One region of the Lacimicrobium alkaliphilum genome, then DNA from elsewhere that is predicted to be linked to it. Evidence: predicted binding sites of a transcription regulator. Region 1 holds the regulator's gene; each other region holds the start of a gene.

Region 1 (3,181 bases):
CCCAGAATACGTTCACGCACCAGTTCGGCCAGTTGGTGTACTGACAGTTCACCGGTATCGATATAAAGATCGGCGCGTTCGGCGATAGGGGCCAGTAACACCGCTTCAGACTGGATGGCGTCAGTCAGGGACTTACTGCGCTTGGACAGAGGATGCAGACGGCGGGTTTCGCTGAAGCGCTTGATCAGCACATCGTCGCTGGCATCTAAGTATAAAATCATCAGTTCCCAGGTGGCAGGCAGGTAATCGAGTATCTCTACCAGCTCTTCGGGATCTTTGGGCAGGTTACGTACATCAATGCTCACTGCTACCTGATCGTATTCATCCACCACTGTATGGGTGAGGGTGGGCAGCAGGTTGACCGGAATATTATCCACACAGTAGTAGCCCAGGTCCTCCAGAGAGCGCAGCACGATGGATTTACCGGAGCCGGAGCGGCCACTGATGATAATGAGTTTCACACTATGGCCTCGTACAGTTCCTGATTGGTTTTAGCGTGGCGTAAGCGTTTTACCACGTCCTTGTCATTGAGTTTGGCGGCGATGGTGGCCAGGGTCTGCAAGTGGCCCTGGGCTTGTTCTTCAGGCACTAAAATGGCGAAGAAAATATCCACCGGCTGGTTGTCGATGGCGTCATAGGCCACGGGCCCGTCACTGGTGATCAGCACGGCCATGACTTTGTCCAGCCCGGCCAGGCGGCCATGGGGAATGGCAATGCCATTGCCAATGCCTGTGCTGCCCATTTTTTCGCGGCATAGCAGGCTGGTAAGAATAGGGTCGAGGTCAATGTCGGGCAGATGTTGATCGGCCACATCGCTGATGGTCTCGAAGATGCGTTTCTTGCTGGTGCCCTGAACTGCACAGATGGTGCAGTCAGGGGTCAGGATGTCTTTAATTTCCATGCGGAGTCAGTTTTAGTGTCGCTTGATCTTTTCTTTGTGTTTGATCACCTGTCGGTCAAGCTTGTCGATCAGGCCATCAATAGCGGCGTACATATCAGTGTGTTCGGAAGTGGCAAAGACTTCCGCGCCATGCAGGTGCAGTGTCGCTTCGGCTTTCTGATTGAGCTTTTCGACGTTCAGTATCACATGCACATTATTGATATGATCGAAATGTCGCTCCAACTTTGTAAACTTTGAGTCAACGTAATCTCGAAGAGAGTCGGTAATTTCAACGTGGTGTCCAGTAAGGTTGATTTGCATAATGCCTCTTCCTCTTGTTCGCCTATAACAGGCTTTTGCGTTGGTTGGACGGGGGAATCGACAGGGATTCCCGGTATTTTGCTATTGTTCGCCGGGCAACTTTAATACCTTGCTCGGCCAACAACTGTGCAATTTTGCTGTCGCTCAGGGGTTTGGCGGGTTTTTCTGCCGCCACCAGTTTTTTGATCAGAGCACGAATGGCGGTGGAGGAACATTCGCCGCCGCTTTCTGTGGCCACATGGCTGGAAAAGAAATACTTGAGCTCAAAAATGCCTCTTGGTGTGTGCATATATTTCTGCGTGGTCACTCTGGAGATGGTGGACTCGTGCATATCCACCATTTCAGCAACATCGTTGAGCACCATAGGCTTCATGGCCTCGGGGCCGTATTCGAAAAAGCCCTGTTGCTGCTGCACAATACAGTTTGCCACTTTCAGCAGGGTGTCATTGCGGCTTTCCAGGCTTTTAATAAACCACTTGGCTTCCTGCATATGGGAGCGGATAAACTGGCTGTCGCTGGCGTTCCTGGTATTCTTGCTCATCGCCGCGTATTGCTGATTGATACTCAGTTTAGGCAAGCTGTCGGGATTCAGTTCTACGGTCCAGCGGCCATTTTTCTTGGCTACCGATACATCGGGGATCACATATTCCGGTTCACTGGTAGCGATGGCACTGCCTGGCCTGGGGTTCAGGGTTTGTAATAAACGTAAGGCTTCACGCAGTTCATCCTCTTTAAGCCGGGCTTTGCGCATCAGGGTGCGGTAATCTTTGCTGGCCAGCAGATCACTGTATTCGAGGATCAGTGATTTTGCCTGCTCCAGCCATGGCGTTTCAGGGGGGAACTGACGTAATTGTACCAGCAGGCATTCCTGTACGCTGCGACTGCCGACGCCAACAGGGTCGAACATCTGAATGCGTTTAAGTACACAATCTACTTCATCCAGTTCTACTTCTTCATTGTCCAGGCTTTGCAGGATGTCTTCAGTGGTGACGGTCAGATAACCGACATCGTCAATAGAGTCGATAATGGCCATGGCAATGGCCTGGTCGGTGTCACTGAAATGGGTCAGACGCATTTGCCAGAGCAAATGATCCTGAATGCTGTCCGAGGTTTCCCCCTGATAGATATTGTCATCGGCGGCACTGACCGCAGAAGAACCGGGTGCCGATGAGGCGCTGTAATATTCATCCCAGGTAGTATCCATCGGCAGATCTTCGGGCAACTCCTGCTTTTCCAGGGCTTCGCCGGTTTCGATGCTGTCACTGTCTTTGCTGTTACTGGCTTCGTTGGACTCACCATTCAGGCTGTCGGCATCGCGGCGCTCTTCCGTATTCTGATCGGCAGATTCTTCTGTCTCCAGCAGCGGATTAGACTCCAGCGCCTCCTGGATCTCCTGTTGTAAATCCAGCGTGGACAGTTGCAACAGGCGAATCGCCTGCTGCAACTGAGGCGTCATGGTAAGTTGTTGGCTGAATTTTAACTGTAATGCAGGCTTCATTTACTTCTTATTCTGGTTCCGAGGGCCTTGGTTACGGGTATTCCGGCTTCTGTTCTCATACAAATATCCGCACGGCATTTTCTCTAACTATAGCTTGAATTGGTCACCCAGGTATACATCTCTGACCTGCTTGTTATTCAGTACTTCATCTGCGGTTCCCTGGGCGATTAACTCCCCATGACTAACAATGTAGGCTTTCTCACAAACATCAAGGGTTTCACGTACATTGTGGTCGGTAATCAACACACCGATGCCTCTGTCCCGAAGATGGCGGATTATATTCTTGATGTCACTGACTGATATGGGATCGACACCGGCAAAAGGTTCATCAAGCAGAATAAAGCGGGGGTTGGCAGACAGTGCCCTGGCAATCTCTACCCGCCTGCGCTCACCGCCAGACAAACTCATCCCTGAGCTGGTGCGAATATGATTGATATTGAACTCATCCAGAAGTGCATCGGCTTCCTCTTCCCGTTGCTGCT
Region 2 (3,181 bases), 930 kb from region 1:
CCTGCACACCTCTCGCCCGTTTGCTGCCACTTCGCGTTCCTGAGCCTTGTTTGCCGCTCACATTCTCCTCCTGAAAACATTCGCCAGGATCTCACCTCAGTGTTATTAGGTGAGCCTCTGCCTGAAACTGTAGTGCCGACGTGTAACAGCCTGATGTCAATCATAGGAAAAATTATCCGCGATCCCTGACTATCGTCTTTGCCATAAACATCTAACTATCCCATCCATAAAGGGTCAAGGTTTTTGTTTGTACGCTTCGCCATACCGCTGCGGGTTATAGTAGTGATGACAGCAGAGGTACTGATATTTATCACTCTATGCCAGAGGGTCTGGCTACCACCTCTTGATGGCGGCTTTGAGATCTGAAAGCGTCAGCAAGATAATCTTGGGTGAGGTAATCTGGCGGGCTCAACAGCCTGAGTGCCGGACATCCGACACCCAGTGATTCTGGTTTATTGCAATTGCTTAAGCAATGCTCTGGCAGTATCGGCGGAAGATGCCGGGTTCTGACCGGTTATCAGGCGGCCATCCACCTGCACAAAGCTGGCCCAGTCATCGGCTTTTTTATAACTGCCTCCCAGTGCTTTAAGTTTGTCTTCAAGTAAAAATGGCACAACTTCTGTCAGGTTCACCGCCGCCTCTTCACTGTTAGAAAAACCGGTAACAGATTTACCCTTTATCAGCGATACGCCCTGATTGGTCCTGACTTCAGTAAGCACGGCAGGAGCATGGCACACCGCTGCCAACGGCTTATTGGTGAGCAGGGTCTGAGCAATAAGGTCAACAGAATGTTGATTGTGGGTCAGATCCCATAAAGGCCCGTGACCGCCGGGGTAAAAGACCCCGTCAAACTCTTCAGGATTTATTTCACTGAGCTTTTGTGTGTTGGCAAGCTGCTGTTGCGCCTGTTTATCCTGGTCAAAACGGCGAGTGTCTTCGGTCTGAAAATCTTCACCTTCGCTGTTTGGGTCAAGGGGCGGCTGACCGCCTTTAGGTGAAGCCAGCACCACCTCGGCACCAGCATCCTTAAACACATAATAAGGGCTGGCAAATTCCTCCAGCCAGAACCCGGTTTTCTCGCCGGTATCCCCCAGCTTGTTGTGTGAGGTCAGCACCATCAGTATTTTCATCTTTATTTAATCTCCTGTTTTCTTATATGGCAGAGCCAAGTCTATGAAGACTTAAAAGATCTGCAGTACAAAGTTATTAAAAAGACAGACCATTTGTATTGTTGATTCAGTAGAATTTAGATCACAAAAACCACCTTAATCATGCCCTGTACTGCTGACGCTGTCAGTATACTTAACAGATTGCTCAAATCGTAGTAAAAGTGTCATACAAAAGAGAAAAAAAACACATTAAAATCAAATAATTAAAATATAGGCCCGGGACTTGCTTAAATTAATCGTTTTTTAACGATATATACCATTTTAATAGTGAATAATAAGGAAAAATTATGTTGTCAAAATATACTGTTCCGGTGACTTTGGGGTTATTGGCGTTAGCAGGTTTTAGTTCTTCAGCGCATGCTGGCGTAATAACGCAAAGATCAGCCATTGAAACAGTTATCCTCGCTGATACATCAGGCAGTCATTTACTGGAAACCGATACGGCCAATTCAGCCTATACACAGAGTTATGAAGATTCATCCACAAGCCTTGCTCTCAGAGCTGACACGTCAACTGGTGTTGTGGGCGCCAGTTCGTATTCTAAAGGTGGCTCCGGGCAGGCACTGGTAACCATTTTCGATACTATTGAGTTTTCCGGTTTACTGACACCGACTACTATCAGCTACAACTTCGGTGTTGATGGCAGTTTTTATACAGATTCAATCTTCGATTCAGCTTACTTTCAGTCTTATGTCAGAATTTACGACATTACCGGCATGCAGAGCTGGCTGGAAACCGAATCATTCTTTGGCATTTTTGACGATACAGATCCGGTAGAGAGTGCCAATGAAATCAGCTATACCGGATTTTATCAAAGTGCTCAGGACGGTGATTATGGTCTGTACTCTTTTGATGAGGTATTAAGCGGTTCTTTTGTCGCTGAGCAAGGCAGAACCTATGGTGTTGCAATTCTCGCCAACGCCTATGCCTCTGGTGACAACGCCTATACAGACTTTCTCAATACCAGCACCTTCAGCTTTACCGATCTGGGCGGAGCAACCTTTACATCTGGCTCTGGTGCTTTTCTGAGTCCGACGTCAGTTCCTGAGCCATCGAGCCTGGCGATCTTAGGTTTAGGGCTGGCCGCGCTTGGTTTCCGCCGGATAAAGCAATCCTGAATGATGCCTAAAAAGGGTTGTTGTTAAACATGCCTGCGCGGGTGTTGTCTGAAATATCCTTGCAGAAAATTAACTTCAACCCACTTTCACCTGTTCACGACAATACCATATCAGACCGGTCTGGCAGGCTTGTCAGCAAAGACGGACAATGAACATAAGTCAGGAGTTTATAGTATTACCTAAGACTCCGTGGCGATGGGTTTCTGAGCCCGGCCATTGCGGCTGTTCGGCTCTCCCAGACCTGATACGTGCCTAGCGCATAAAGCAGGCCGATAGTTAAACAAACCCCTGAGCTTACCAGCCAGAATGTCAGGCTGTTTTCGGGAAACATTGGCATCAGCCAGATAAAGGCGACACCGCGGATCAGATAAATTGCAGAGATGGCACACAAACCTGAACGAAGCAAAGGTAACCGGGTTATGACCCTTGCACCTGATAAGGCATAGAGTGACCAGACCAACAGCACCACAACCAATACTGAGGTGACAATGGTCGGGTACCAGAGTCCCTGCTCAGCCATACTCGCCATTTGCTCGCCAGCACCAAAGAAACGATACCAGTCACCGCCAAAAACAATACAACCCAGATGGGCCAGGGCCGCTGCAAAGCTGCAAATAGCGCCAATGATTAAGAGTGTATTTTTATCTGATTGCATGTTTTTTCCTATGATGGAACATTAATAAGCGACTCCTTTACTAACATTTCGTTGCCATTCCCGGGCGTCGACGCCCTTAAAAATTAACCACAGGGCAAAGGTGAGCTCTGCGATTAAAGAAAGTATCAATATGGGGAATACAACACCAGACAGAGAAGGAGCGATTAGCAACGTAAGGCTGTTGGTCAGATAGCTTAATCCGGCAACGATCATTAACGCTCCGATAAACCTTGGAAAAT
Region 3 (3,181 bases), 1.9 Mb from region 1:
ATAGCCGCATTTAATGCCAGCAAATTGGTCTGATCGGAAAAATCCTGCACCATTTTTAAGATATCGCGAATGCTGGAGGCATTATCCTTCAGGCCGCCGACAGTCTGATCGAACGCCCGCAGCAGTTCGTCAATATCGCCAATATCCCTGGATAAGGACGATAACTGCCGGGTTGAGGCGGTGGCGGCGCTGAGATTCTCATCAGTGGACTGTGCCACCTCATCGGTCTTGCTGACAATGGCCTGAATCTCATCATTCACCTGCTGACTGGAGGCGAAGATCTCGTCGCTGATACTGTCCTGATCGGCGGCATTGGCAGAGGTATTATTGATTTTTCCCAGTACTGCTTGATTCTTTTCGCTGGCCAGGCGGGCGTGCTCGCTGATGTCTTTGAGCAATACGGACAGGTTACTGACAAAGGTATTGTAACCCCCGGATAACTGTCTGAATTCATCATAGGTAAAGGCCGGTAACCGGCCTTTGAGATCGCCCTGCTTGTGATTGATTTCATCCAGATTGCGGACCATGGCCCTGACCGGACGAACAATAAGATAAGTGAGGTAAAACAGGGTAAACAGGAACGCCATGACACTGACAATGGCCAGGCTGAATAACAGAGTCGGGGATTCTGTCCAGGATGCATCAGAAAATGCCAGCCACAGGGTTAATACCTGAAACAGGAAAAGAAACGTTACATTGCCAACGATCTTGCGGGTTAGTGTGGCAAAGAAGGTTTTCTCAACAAAAAGATAAAGATCCCTGAACATAGTTTCTCCCGCGCAACGGACACCGACTGTAGGGTAAACATAGTACCTCAACACCGTACAATTAAAACATGATGTAAATCATGTAATAGCCATTCCATTAACGGCCTGAAACCGATTTTCTTAAGATTTGCCGGTTACGATCAGGTTATAAGCCTTCAGTTCAGGAACACGTTCGCGCAAGGCTTCTTCAATACCGTCGAGACGCTGGATTTCATTGCAGAACCACTCAGCTTTTTTACGCAGCGTGTCGGCCTGGGGGGCAATACGACGCTCTATCTCCGCGCCCATAGTCTCCAGGCGGGTGGATAAATCTTCCATCTTACGTTCCAGGTTGGTATCGCCTTCCGAGGCCAGCCCGCCAATAGCCGTCAGAATGCCGCCCACTGAGGTACCCAGCGCCTGCTCGATTTCCTGCTCCAGCTCTGGATCCATCAACTCATCGACATTTTCCAGACTGCGGGGACCAATATAATAGTTACTGCTGGCACGGATAAATTTAGTTTTAACTTTGGTTCGCACTTTCCACAGGGCATCCTGCAGACGCTGATAGCTGTCATGTTCACTGCCCACCAGACCCACATACACGTGGTCGATAGTACCAATAGCCAGATCTACCCCTTCGCTGGCCAGCAGTATGACCTTGGGAACGGCATAACGCAGACCCTCTGCCAGTTCTTTCAGATGCTGCTGTGCCTGCTCATCCAGGGTGATCCATTCGCCGTGCACAATTAACTGTTCGGTACCGTTGATCTGATACAAGGTACGGGTGTCTTCTGTGACGCGAATATGCCGGTCGTTGACCACCAGACCAAATTGCAGGTCGGCCTCGCACATAAACGCAGACTGCACCGGCAGTGCCAACAACAATAACGAACAGACCAGGGCTCTCAACATACACTCTCTGACAGATACGATAACAAATTATACTCCCTTAACGGGCTGATCATGGGAATAATATAAATAAGGTTTTTATTCTATCTGACAGTATTGTGCTACGCCGCAAACGGATGACAAAGGCATGCCAGACCAGTGCAGTAAAAAACAGGTTACACTGCATCAGTCATTAACGCGATTGGCTGGTACCGTCTTTTCGGCCACTTTTTCATTCAGTTCACTGAGGATAACCTGGGTGGACTCCAGTACCTTCTTTCCCACCGCCACATCGGTAACGTCGTAGATCATCATGCAGATATTCTCAACCTTGCCGGTAGTGCTGACCAGGGGTGACAGGGTAATGTTCTGGTACATATAATCTTCAGTACCGGTAATGGGCCGGTAGTTGGGAAACCTGAGTAAAAAGGGGCGCTGTTCCCAGATAATAAAGGCCCGGTTTTTCAGTTCAAACACCGGCCTGGCTTTATTACGGAACCAGGCCTCATTAACCTCCGGAAAAAGCGCAAACAGCGACTTGCCCCTTACCTGACTGGGCAACAAACCGGAGTGGCTTTCCATAAAACCGTTCCAGAGGTTAATTTCAAACTCGCGGTTTAATACCACCAACCCCACATCAACGGTTTGCAGCATGTCCATCATCCAGTGAAACTCTGTTAAATCGTTCAGTGCTTCATCGGTCATGCTCAGTCCTCCAGCAGATGAGAAAGTTTGTTATTCATGGTCTCCATGGACTCCTCGGTAACCAGCAACACCAGATCGCAATGCACCTGGTAACCTTCCAGACCATAACTCAGCTCAATGGCCAGGGTACGGCGCCAACGGGTTTTATTGATATTAATCAGCTCGGTGATATTGCGATGTTGCCCCAGTACCTCCGGATGCCCCTGGCTGAAATGCATATCCAGTTGGCTGGCCAGGCCATTCAGGCAAGTACCTATGAGGATATTGGCCGCATCCATCAGCAACTCAAGCTGCATCTGATCATCCACTTCCTCGGAGATATTGAGAATTTTCGCCACATCATTAAAGCTGGAGTCACTGAGAATAAACAGTGCCTCACCACAGATCCCGGGCCCCACAAAACCCTGACAGATACCAGACACGGTGTCTTTGTCTTCAATATCCTGCAACATCATATGCAGTTCTGAGGCTTCGATAAGATTAACATTGGGAATGGGCAGCTTAACGAATACGTTGAGGATCCGGGCCAGGTGATCCCCGGCCTGCCCCATGGCGATATTGGTGATTTCCTGATAAATATCCCTGATTTCAGGATCCAGGCTGGCCAGTTCGGGTTTGTCTTGTTCCTGCTGGTTCTGGGTGATCCGGTGTTTCACCAGCAATTTTTCAAAAGTGGCAGGTTTGATCGGTTTTTCAATAAAATCCAGCGCCCCGAGCCGCTTGACCCGTTCATGGGCTTCGGGCTGAATATCACCGGAGATCACAATCACTGTGGTTTTCAGCCCCTGTGCCTGAATAGTTTCCAGCACCTGATAACCATCCATCACCGGCATATTCAG
Region 4 (3,181 bases), 520 kb from region 1:
TGGCTGGTAAACAAACGGCCACGCTCCTGCAGGTTGAACAGGGCATAAGCCAGGGCCTTGCCTTTGCCGTTAGAGATCAGCACACCATTGTTACGCTGGCCGATACGACCACCAACATGGGGCTGGTAACTGTCAAACGTATGGTAGATCAGACCACTGCCCGAGGTCAGGGTCATAAAATCGGTCTGGAAGCCGATCAGACCACGGCTGGGTACGAAAAAGTCTATACGAACCCGGCCTTTACCATCAGGGTTCATATCGCGCATTTCTGCTTTACGCAGGCCCAGTTGCTCCATGATGGCACCCTGGTGTTCCTCTTCGATATCCACAGTCAGCATCTCAAAGGGTTCCATGAGTTGCTCGCCTTCTTTCCTGAGAATAACTTCCGGGCGCGATACGGCCAGTTCATAACCTTCACGGCGCATATTCTCAATCAGTACACCAAGATGCAGCTCACCACGGCCGGAAACACGGAATTTATCCGGGTCGACGGTTTCTTCAACACGCAGGGCAACATTGTGTTTAAGTTCGGTTTGCAGACGTTCAAGGATCTGTCTTGAGGTCACAAACTTGCCGTCCTGGCCGGCAAAAGGAGAGGTATTGACCTGGAAAGTCATGGTCACGGTCGGCTCATCAACGGTCAGTGCCGGCAGGGCCTCAACCGCATCTACGGCACAAACCGTATCGGAGATCTTCAGTTCACCCAGGCCGCTGATGGCAATGATGTCACCGGCGGAGGCGCTCTGGGTCTCATTACGATCCAGGCCCAGATAACCGAATACCTTGCCAATTTTGCCGTTACGCTTGCTGCCATCGGCACCAACAATAGTCACCTGCTGGTTGACCTGAACCTGGCCCCGTTTCAGGCGGCCAATACCAATAACCCCAAGATAGCTGGAATAATCCAGCTGGGAAATCTGCATCTGCAGTGTCCCTTCAGGATGGGCATCAGGCGGGGAGACTTTTTCCACAATGGCTTCAAACAGCGGGGTCATGTCACCGCCAGTGGCGGATTCGTCCATACTGGCCCAGCCCTGCAATGCAGAAGCGTAGACAACCGGGAAGTCCAGTTGCTTATCATTGGCGCCAAGGTTGTCAAACAGATCAAAGACCTGATTCATTACCCAGTCAGGGCGTGCACCAGGGCGGTCAATCTTGTTGATAACCAGAATAGGATTGAGGCCATGAGCAAAAGCTTTCTGAGTCACAAAGCGGGTCTGCGGCATGGGCCCGTCAACGGCATCTACCAGCAGCAGTACCGAGTCAGCCATGGACAATACCCGTTCCACTTCGCCACCAAAATCGGCGTGCCCCGGGGTATCAAGAATATTTATCCGGTAATCCTGCCAGTTAATAGCGGTGTTCTTGGCCAGAATAGTGATACCGCGCTCTTTTTCCAGTGCGTTTGAGTCCATCACCCGTTCATCAGCATCTTTGCGGCTGTCCAGGGTACCGGACTGCTGCAGCAGTTTGTCTACCAGGGTGGTTTTACCGTGGTCAACGTGGGCGATAATGGCGATATTCCTCAGTTTATCAAGTGAGGTATGTTGTGAACTCATAATGCATTTCTCAGTAAGTGGCTTGGCAAAGACAGAGCGGATCGCTGCGCAGATGTGCAGAATTTAATCGAAAGCCGTTTTTCAGGCGGCGGATTGTACAGTTTTATCGCATAGACCAAAAGCAATAAATGCGTTTACCAAGAATAGCAGGGCAATGATGACCTTTCGATGACAATTATTTGCTGTCATCAATATTTATGCAGGCTGGCATATTGCACCAAATTGGAATTCGGCTACCTTTAGGTGCAACCGCCACAGATTTATAGTCCATAATGGTGCAAGGATGCACTAAAATGGTGCCTCTTATTCTTGAGAGGTCAGTGGTTAGCGGATTATGCACCGGCGAAGTGCGGCCTGTAGCCAAGTCAATGTGATTGGCACGATTATCGCTTCATCAGGAGAACTGAGCGTATCACGTATAAATCAGCCTTGAAATTTTAACCTGGAGGACAGTATGTCAGTACAAAAGGCCCTGGATCTTATCCAAGAGAGCGAAGCGAAATTTGTAGACCTGCGCTTTACCGATACTAAAGGTAAAGAGCAGCATGTTTCTATTCCTTGTTCACTTATTGACGAAGAATTTTTTGAAGAAGGCAAGATGTTCGATGGTTCATCCATCTCCGGCTGGAAAGGCATTAATGAATCCGACATGATCCTGATGCCAGTTCCTGAATCCGCAGTACTGGATCCTTTTTCTGAAGAAACTCAGGTGAATATCCGTTGTGATATCGTTGAACCTACGACTATGCAGGGTTATGACCGTGATCCGCGCTCTGTGGCCAAGCGTGCAGAAGAATATCTTAAGTCGACCGGTATCGGTGATACCGTGCTGATTGGCCCTGAGCCAGAATTCTTTATGTTTGATGATATCCGCTTCCATACTGATATGGCCGGTTCATTCTATGAAATTGATTCCATGGAAGCCAAGTGGAATTCAGGCGCCGATATTGAAGGCGGCAACATGGGCCACCGTCCCGGCGTCAAAGGGGGTTACTTCCCGGTTCCACCCGTTGACTCAGCCCATGACATCCGTACCGCCATGTGTCTGGTGATGGAAGAAATGGGTCTGCATATCGAAGCCCACCACCACGAAGTGGCAACCGCCGGGCAGAACGAAATTGCCTGTCGTTTCAACACCCTGGTGCTCAAGGCTGACGAGATCCAAATCTACAAGTATGTGGTACATAATGTGGCCGATGCCTACGGTAAAACGGCGACCTTTATGCCCAAGCCGCTGGTAGGGGATAACGGTTCAGGTATGCACGTGCACCAGTCCATCAGTAAAGACGGAAAAAACATCTTTGCCGGTGATAAATACGCCGGTTTGTCTGAAGAGGCGCTGTACTACATTGGCGGCATTATCAAACACGCCCGTGCTATCAATGCCTTTACCAACGCCTCTACCAACTCATACAAGCGTCTGGTACCCGGCTTTGAAGCACCTGTGATGCTGGCCTATTCGGCCCGTAACCGTAGCGCGTCAATCCGTATTCCTCATGTGAGCAGTGCCAAAGCGCGTCGCATTGAGGTGCGTTTCCCGGATCCCACAGCCAACCCTTACCTGGCCTTCACTGCCATGATGATGGCTGGCCTGGACGGCATTCGTAACAAGATTCACCCTG

Evidence for each region. Region 1 encodes sigma-54, which starts transcription at its own class of promoters, with help from an activator protein. Its sites were predicted from a motif close to GTTGGCACGNNNNTNGNNT; they were not measured.
Region 2: the regulator sigma-54 is predicted to act here: its motif matches at 1,380-1,398, upstream of AT746_RS07295 (PEP-CTERM sorting domain-containing protein).
Region 3: the regulator sigma-54 is predicted to act here: its motif matches at 1,775-1,793, upstream of AT746_RS14240 (YggN family protein).
Region 4: the regulator sigma-54 is predicted to act here: its motif matches at 1,933-1,951, upstream of glnA (glutamate--ammonia ligase).

Annotation. Positions count from the first base shown of each region.
Region 1 covers NZ_CP013650.1:681,556-684,736, forward strand. Annotated here, with positions in the region: gene rapZ (RNase adapter RapZ) at 1-461, opposite strand, end outside; gene ptsN (PTS IIA-like nitrogen regulatory protein PtsN) at 458-901, opposite strand; gene hpf (ribosome hibernation promoting factor) at 914-1,201, opposite strand; gene AT746_RS03245 (RNA polymerase factor sigma-54) at 1,224-2,699, opposite strand; gene lptB (LPS export ABC transporter ATP-binding protein) at 2,787-3,181, opposite strand, start outside.
Region 2 covers NZ_CP013650.1:1,610,123-1,613,303, reverse strand. Annotated here, with positions in the region: gene AT746_RS07305 (tetratricopeptide repeat protein) at 1-61, opposite strand, end outside; gene AT746_RS07300 (type 1 glutamine amidotransferase domain-containing protein) at 453-1,130, opposite strand; gene AT746_RS07295 (PEP-CTERM sorting domain-containing protein) at 1,457-2,287, shown strand; gene AT746_RS07290 (hypothetical protein) at 2,463-2,942, opposite strand; gene AT746_RS07285 (DUF4386 domain-containing protein) at 2,964-3,181, opposite strand, start outside.
Region 3 covers NZ_CP013650.1:3,145,521-3,148,701, forward strand. Annotated here, with positions in the region: gene AT746_RS14235 (methyl-accepting chemotaxis protein) at 1-767, opposite strand, end outside; gene AT746_RS14240 (YggN family protein) at 888-1,661, opposite strand; gene AT746_RS14245 (PAS domain-containing protein) at 1,824-2,342, opposite strand; gene AT746_RS14250 (response regulator) at 2,345-3,181, opposite strand, start outside.
Region 4 covers NZ_CP013650.1:160,615-163,795, forward strand. Annotated here, with positions in the region: gene typA (translational GTPase TypA) at 1-1,559, opposite strand, end outside; gene glnA (glutamate--ammonia ligase) at 2,014-3,181, shown strand, end outside.